DNA from 2 places in the Candidatus Thiodiazotropha endoloripes genome. Region 2 is predicted to be linked to the other one. Evidence: predicted binding sites of a transcription regulator. Region 2 holds the regulator's gene; the other holds the start of a gene.
The links. Region 2 encodes FliA, which starts transcription of late flagellar genes. Its sites were predicted from a motif close to GCTAAAGTTNNNNNNNNNNCNGCCGATA; they were not measured.

Region 1: the regulator FliA is predicted to act here: its motif matches at 1,623-1,650, upstream of A3193_RS16895 (retropepsin-like aspartic protease).

Annotation. Positions count from the first base shown of each region.
Region 1 covers NZ_LVJW01000006.1:1,386,965-1,390,759, reverse strand. The annotation lists gene A3193_RS16900 (glutamate-5-semialdehyde dehydrogenase) at 187-1,458, opposite strand; gene A3193_RS16895 (retropepsin-like aspartic protease) at 1,778-2,218, shown strand; gene A3193_RS16890 (EF-hand domain-containing protein) at 2,245-2,499, opposite strand; gene A3193_RS16885 (hypothetical protein) at 2,763-3,011, opposite strand; gene holA (DNA polymerase III subunit delta) at 3,176-3,795, opposite strand, start outside.
Region 2 covers NZ_LVJW01000007.1:85,263-89,057, forward strand. The annotation lists gene flhF (flagellar biosynthesis GTPase FlhF) at 1-1,137, shown strand, start outside; gene A3193_RS18810 (MinD/ParA family protein) at 1,124-2,002, shown strand; gene A3193_RS18815 (RNA polymerase sigma factor FliA) at 2,007-2,753, shown strand; gene cheY (chemotaxis response regulator CheY) at 2,830-3,201, shown strand; gene A3193_RS18825 (protein phosphatase CheZ) at 3,228-3,795, shown strand, end outside.

The DNA of each region.
Region 1 (3,795 bases), on a different contig from region 2:
CACGTGCATTTGCACTGTATCAGTATTGTAATAGCGGACCATTGGTATGTGACGAGCCGCCGAGTGACGCCAACAACCGCTAATCAACGCCAAAAGAGGCTCTATCGTTCGAGCTATTTGGGGCATGTTGCGATGATTGGCGTCCATTTGCGGTCTATTTCTGATAATAGAAGTCGTGATTTAAGCCTAACTGCGGATATGCCCATCCCCAAGCACGATATATTTGACCGACGTGAGTCCCTCCAGGCCAACCGGCCCACGGGCATGGAACTTATCCGTTGAAATTCCGATCTCCGCACCCAGGCCATATTCGAAACCATCCGCAAAACGGGTCGAAGCATTGACCATCACCGAACTGGAGTCCACTTCCGTGAGAAAACGTCTGGCGCGGGTGTAGTTCTCGGTAATAATGGCATCGGTATGTTGGGAACTGTGGGTGTTGATATGATCAATCGCCTCGGCCAGCCCCGGCACAACCCGGATCGACAGGATAGGCGCCAGATATTCGGTATCCCAATCCTCATCCGTGGCACTGGTGCAACCCTCAATCAGCTCGCAGCTGCGAGCACAACCACGTAACTCAACCCCTTTTTCATCCAGTGCCGGAGCCAAACGGACGAGGGCTTGGGCCGCAACATCCTCGGCAACCAGCAGAGTCTCCATGGTGTTACAGGTGCCATAACGTTGGGTTTTGGCATTCATCGCCACGGCATAAGCCTTGTCCAGGTCAGCCTGATCATCGATATAGACATGACAGATGCCGTCCAGATGCTTGATTACCGGCACCCGGGCATCCTGACTGATCCGCTCGATCAATCCCTTACCTCCCCGGGGTATGATCACATCCACATAGTCCGGCATGGTGATCATGGCGCCAACCGCCTGACGGTCCGTGGTGGCAACCACCTGAACAACCGTCTCCGGCAGACCGGCCTTGTTCAAACCGGCAGCGATACACTGGGCGATCGCCTGGTTGGAATAGTAGGCTTCAGAGCCGCCTCTCAACACCGCTGCATTGCCTGATTTGAGACAGAGCGCCGCCGCATCGGCGGTAACATTGGGACGGGATTCATAGATGATCCCCACCACACCCAGAGGGACCCTCATACGCCCGACCTGGATGCCACTGGGCAGATACTTCATATCGAAAATCTCGCCCACCGGATCGGCCAGGGCCGCAATCTGGCGCACCCCTTCGATCATGCTGTCGATACGAGCCGGGGTCAGTTCCAGGCGATCGAGCAGGGCACTGTCCAGGCCTTTCTCGCGCCCCTTCTCCAGATCCAGACTGTTTTCACCCATCAGCTGTTCTCTGGCCCCATCCAGCTCTTCTGCAATCGCTTCGAGTGCCTGGTTTTTCTGGGCCGTCGGCACACCAGCCAGTGTTCGCGAGGCCTGGCGGGCCTGCTGACCGAGCTGTTGCATGTAACCGGCGATATCGGAGATCTTGTCTAACATTGTTTAAATGGTGCTCATCAGAAAATATTACGATTGTTTAACTTTACCAAACCCGAGCTGAAATGGCCCGGATTCCTGGCAACTTGAGGCAATATCTGCATCCAATCCCTGTTTTGACCGTAACTATTCTAAGGGTTTTCATTCACCGGCTTCAAAGTAAAAGGTTTAAAGTTAAACCCATATCTACCGATCTAATAGGCAAGGAATTCACCGAACAGATAACGGTCCGGAAATAATGAACAGACTCATTTTAAGTTTAATCTTATTGATGGCTTGTAGCGGCCAGCTGTGGGCAGAGCCGTCGCTGTTTGATGTTCCGATGCATTCCAAAGGAGCCAATACCTTCTACATCTCCGGAAAGATCGGCAACATGGCGCCAACTGAATTCATGGTCGACACCGGCTCAAGCTATATGACCATCAATGAAAACACCTTGGCTGAACTGCAGGCCGTAGGCAACCCCCGCTATTTGAGAGACCTGAAAGGGGTGCTGGCCAATGGCGCAGAGATGCTGGTACCAGTCTATACCATCACCGATGTACTGATTGGTGAGAAGTGTCTTCTGGAAGAGGTTGAGGTAGCCGTTTTTCCCGGCAAAACCAGACAGATTCTTGGTCTGAGTGCGCTATTGAAAACAGCACCCTTCACTTTCTCCGCCGAACCTCCACAACTGCAGTTGAGCAACTGCAATTTACTGGAGATGGCTACCGACAACCAACAGCAGACACAGCTGGCTGCCGGTATTTCAACCCCTAACTAGGGATACCATCTAAAAGCGGAGCCGGCTTATTTGGTCTCTGCAGGCATCACTTTTGCTTCGAAAGCACTGAATTCAGCTGCGTCAACGCTGCCGTCCTGATTGGCATCAGCAGCTTCCCAGCCTTTATAGAGCGCTTCGTTGGCGGTTGCTTCTTCTGAAGAGATACTGCCATCAGCATTGGTGTCCAATGCAGTGAAGGCATCCTCACCGGCAACTGCAGCCGTAACAAATCCAGCGGTAACCAGTGCCAAAGCGGCCAGTTTAATGGTTTTCGTATTCATCATGTTCTCCTTAACGAATTTTATGGTTATGCCCAGAGATCCCTATCTACAGCCTCGATCATCTGGTGGCCCCTATAAGACACCCCAGACAGAAGAAATGCGGTGATAGGAATCACAGTTCCACTAATTAAATTCCTTTTAGAAACTCAGAAAGTTACTAATGGACCGGCATCTACTATCGCGATCAAGTCCCTGTGATTGGCCAGCGACCAGACCAATCTGGTCACTGGTATTCCACCCAAAACTCATTCAGAGTTGTTCAACTATTTAGCCTCTGGTGCAGCCTCAAAAGCACTGAATTCGGCTGCATCAACCTGGCCGTCAGCATTCGCGTCAACCTTTGCCCAATCCTTGTAGAGTGCTTCATCAGCGGTGGACTCTTCAGCTGAGATGTAGCCATCGGCATTCACATCCAGCTTGGTGAAGGTACCCTCATCCGCTGCGTTGGCCACTGCAAAAAAACCGGCTGCTGCCAAAGCTACAACGCCTTTTTTAATTGTCATGGTTTTCATTGTCATTCTCCTTTCAATGATTTGTTTTAAAAGCAAAGCCCTCTGACTGAGGTCTCTGTAGGCGATAAGACAACGATGAGGAAAAAAATTGGGTGACAGAAGTCACAAATAAAAAGGAACAGCTTTCCCAGGCACTTAGTTACTAATACAGGTTGTGCTGCCGATCACAAGCAGGCAATTCCGGAAACACCTTGCGCAACATTTTTTAAGGCCAGCCAGGGGTCTCCCGAATTCAGACCCTTGATCATACGATCAATATCTGAACACCGTATAAGCAGCTTTCTCCAATATTTGGCCGAACCCTTGGAGAGCGCCTTACTGACCACGGGCTTACGCTTATCCCAAACCCGATAGGCGGCCATTACCTGGTTGCTGTTACGCCCCTTTTCCAGCTCATTGGCCATCTCCGCCAGAGCGCGAATCTCACGGCTCAGAGCCCACAACACCACAGGCGCCGCCACACCCTCCGCCTTCAATGAGGACAACATACGCAAGCCCTTGGCTGTCTGACCACTCATCAGGGTATCGAGCAGGCCAAACACATCGAAACGGGCACTGTCCGCAACGGCCTGCATCAACTGATCCTGGGTCACCACCCCTTCCCCCTGCAGCAGTAACAGCTTCTCTATCTCCTGGTTGGCAGCGAGCAGATTGCCCTCCACCCGATCCATCAGCATCTGCACAACCCCGGCCTCCGGGATCAGTCCGGCCTGGCGCAGTCGCTGCTCGATCCACGGCATCAGCCGATTGCCTTCCACCGGCCAGACCTGAATGACGACTCCCA
Region 2 (3,795 bases):
TTCAACAGTACCCAGCCAACCGCTATCGAGACCGAAGAATCCATCACCCAATCCCAGCCTGCTGTAAGCAGAAACTTTGCAACCGCCGCTTACACGGATATCGAAGAGAAAATCAAACCTGAGACCGATCGAGTCAAGCAAAAGGCTGACTACGATCCGGAGCCTGCCCTGGAGAGACCTCGGGTTGAGTGGAGTCAGGATCCGGTATTGCGGGAGATGCGTCAGGAGATGCAGGCGCTGCGGCGAATGATGGAGAACGAGCTTTCCGAGTTGACCTGGCGTGATCTCGGCCATCGTCGCCCCCAGACTCAGGAGTTGATCCGACAGTTGATGGGCCTGGGTCTGGATGCGGCCCATTGTCGTGAACTCGCCTATCGGGCCGAAGATGCCGAATCTCCTGAACAAGCCTGGCATCAGGCACTGAATCACCTGCGCCGTGAGTTGTCGGTGGAGAGCAATGACCTGCTGAATGCGGGTGGGGTATTGGCCCTGGTCGGCCCCACTGGTGTGGGCAAAACCACCACCATCGCCAAGCTGGCCGCCAAATTCTGCCTGCGTCACGGTAATCGTCACCTCGCCTTGATCTCAGCCGACAGCTATCGAATCGGCGCCCAGGAACAACTACAGAATTATGGTCAGATTCTCGATGTGCCGGTTCGCAGTGCGGCTACAGCCGAAGAGCTGAGCAGTGCACTGCATGCTTTTTCCGAAAAGCGGCTGGTGTTGATCGACACCGCCGGCATGGGGCAACGGGATCTGAAACTGACAGAGCGACTCGGCCTGCTGAAGCAGGGCAATCATCCGGTCAAGGCGCTGCTAACCCTCTCGGCAACCACCCAGCGGAGAGCGTTGAGCCATGCAATACGTTCATTTGGTGCGATTGCCCCGATTGGCGCGATTCTGACCAAAATGGATGAAGCCGCTTCACTGGGTGGCGTGGTCTCCGCACTATTGGAGTCCCGGTTGCCTCTGGCATTCACCACAAACGGTCAGCGGGTGCCTGAAGATATTCAGGTCGCCCGGGCAGAGCAATTAATTCGGCAGGCTGTTGAAATGACGCAACAGACAGAGCATCAACCCGATGAGGAGTATCTGGCTATGGCCTTCGGAGGAACGAGTGAACATGCAAATGTCTGAACAGATCGAAGATCAGGCTACCGGACTGCGCAGAATGGTGAATCCAGAACCCGTCAGAGTGATCGCTGTCACCGGAGGTAAAGGTGGGGTAGGCAAAACCAATATCTCCGCCAATCTCGGTGTGGCCTTGCAAGAACTCGGGCGAAGGGTCATGCTACTGGATGCGGATATGGGTCTCGCCAATCTGGATGTGGTACTCGGATTACATGCTGAACACAATCTCTCCCACGTGATGCGGGGGGAGTCTTCACTGGAAGATATCATTGTTACCGGACCGAAAGGCATGAAAGTCGTGCCCGGGGCGTCCGGTATGCAGCATATGGCTGAAATGTCGCGTGCTGAAAACGCCGGGTTGATCCATGCGTTCAGCGAGGTGGCCAACGATGTGGATGTGCTGCTGATCGATACGGCAGCCGGCATCTCCGATCTGGTGATCAGCTTCAGCCGGGCTGCTCAGGAGCAGATTGTGGTGGTGTGTGACGAACCGGCCTCGATCACCGATGCCTATGCGATTATCAAGTTGTTAAATCGTGAGCATGGCATCAGTCGATTTCGTATACTGGCGAATATGGTGAAGAGCGTCCAGGAGGGCAGGGACCTATACAATAAGATGTGTCGGGTCACCGATCAGTACCTTGATGTTATGCTCAGTTACATGGGGAGTATTCCTTTTGATGAGCAGCTCAGAAAGGCGGTAAAGAGCCAAAAACCGGTTGTCGAGGCTTTTCCTCGCTCCAGAGTAGCGCAGGCGTTCAAGAATTTAGCTAAAAAGGCCGATAACTGGCCTGTACCAACCGGAGTCAGTGGGGATCTGCAGTTTTTTGTCGAACGCCTGATCCAATTTTCAAGCCAAAATGGGGAGTAAGACGGTGAACGGTTTAGCGACATACACCGCCGTGCAAAAACAGCAAAGCTACAATGATCTGGTTGATCAGCATGCAGGACTGGTGAAGAGGATTGCTTATCATCTGATGAATCGGCTACCACCCAATGTGCAGTCTGATGATCTGATACAGGCCGGCATGTTGGGCCTGCTTGAGGCGAGTAAGAATTATGATCCCACTCAGGGTGCCAGCTTCGAAACCTATGCGGGTATCCGCATTCGTGGCGCCATGCTGGATGAGATCAGACGCAGCGACTGGACACCACGATCCGTGCATCGAAAGGCACGCATGGTGGCGGAAGCGATGCGTGAGATCGAAAACAACGAAGGCCGGGATGCCCGGGATGTTGAAGTGGCGAAAGCGCTGGATATGAGTCTGGAGGATTATCACCAGATTCTCCAGGATTCGACCGGCTGCCGGATCTTCAGTTTGGATGAACTGACCGCTGTCAGTGACGGTTTTCCGGCTACCCGGGAAGGCCCGATGGACAGTCCGTTCGATGGCTTGCAGAAGGATGCGTTCAAGAAGGCGCTTGCGGAGGCGATTGCAAGCCTGCCGGAGCGGGAGCGATTGGTAATCGCGATGTATTACGATGATGAAATGAACCTTCGTGAAATCGGCCATGTGCTGGGTGTCAGTGAATCCAGAGTCTGTCAGATACACAGTCAGGCAACTCTGCGTCTCCGTTCACGTTTGACGGACTGGCTCTCACTGGTACGTGACGAAGAGTAGTAATTGGTTGGCCTGTGTGTGCCGAGTTTGGAAATCACCGGTGATATGCAGGAGGGAGTGAGCATTGGATAAAAACATGAAGATCCTGATTGTGGACGATTTCTCCACCATGAGGCGTATTATCAAAAACTTGCTACGTGATCTGGGTTTCAACAATACCCAGGAAGCAGATGACGGTCTGACGGCGCTGCCGATGCTGCAGAGCGGTAATTTCGATTTTCTGGTCTCCGACTGGAATATGCCCGGTATGACCGGTATCGATCTGTTGAAAGCCGTGCGGGCAGACGAAAAGCTTGCCGGTCTGCCGGTTTTAATGGTCACTGCCGAATCAAAACGTGAGCAGATCATCGAAGCGGCTCAAGCCGGCGTCAACGGTTACGTCGTCAAACCCTTCACCGCTACGACCCTGGAAGAGAAGATCAACAAGATCTTTGAACGTGTGGGTTGAGCTTCCATCGCCTGGAGTTTATCAATATGGGGCAAAATCAGGATAACCAGCAGCGGTTAGAGACGGCAAGAGCATTGGTAGCCAGCTTGGAATCGGGCGATCACAAAGAGTCTGAGAGACTGATTGCATCTTTAACAACCCCCGCAAGTAACGATCAGTTGTTCCTCGAAGTCGGTCGTTTGACCCGTGAACTGCATGATGCAATCAACGGTTTTTTACTTGATGCCAAAATCAGTGACATGACCACTGTGGAAATACCGGATGCCAAGGAGCGGTTGACCTATGTCATAACCATGACCGAGCAGTCAGCGGATCGTACCCTCACGGCAGTGGAGAAGAGCATGCCGTTGATCGAGGGAATCGAAAAACAGTCCACTGAGCTTTCGGAGCAGTGGGAGCGACTGCGTTCCCGCATGTTGGATAAAGAAGAATTCGTGGATCTGAGTCGCGACCTGTCTCAGTATCTGCTCAAGTCAAAGGAGGATGCGGCAGAGTTGCACAAAAACCTGTCCGATGTGCTGATGGCACAGGATTTTCAGGACCTTACCGGTCAGATTATCCGCAAGGTAATCACCCTGGTACATGATGTGGAAG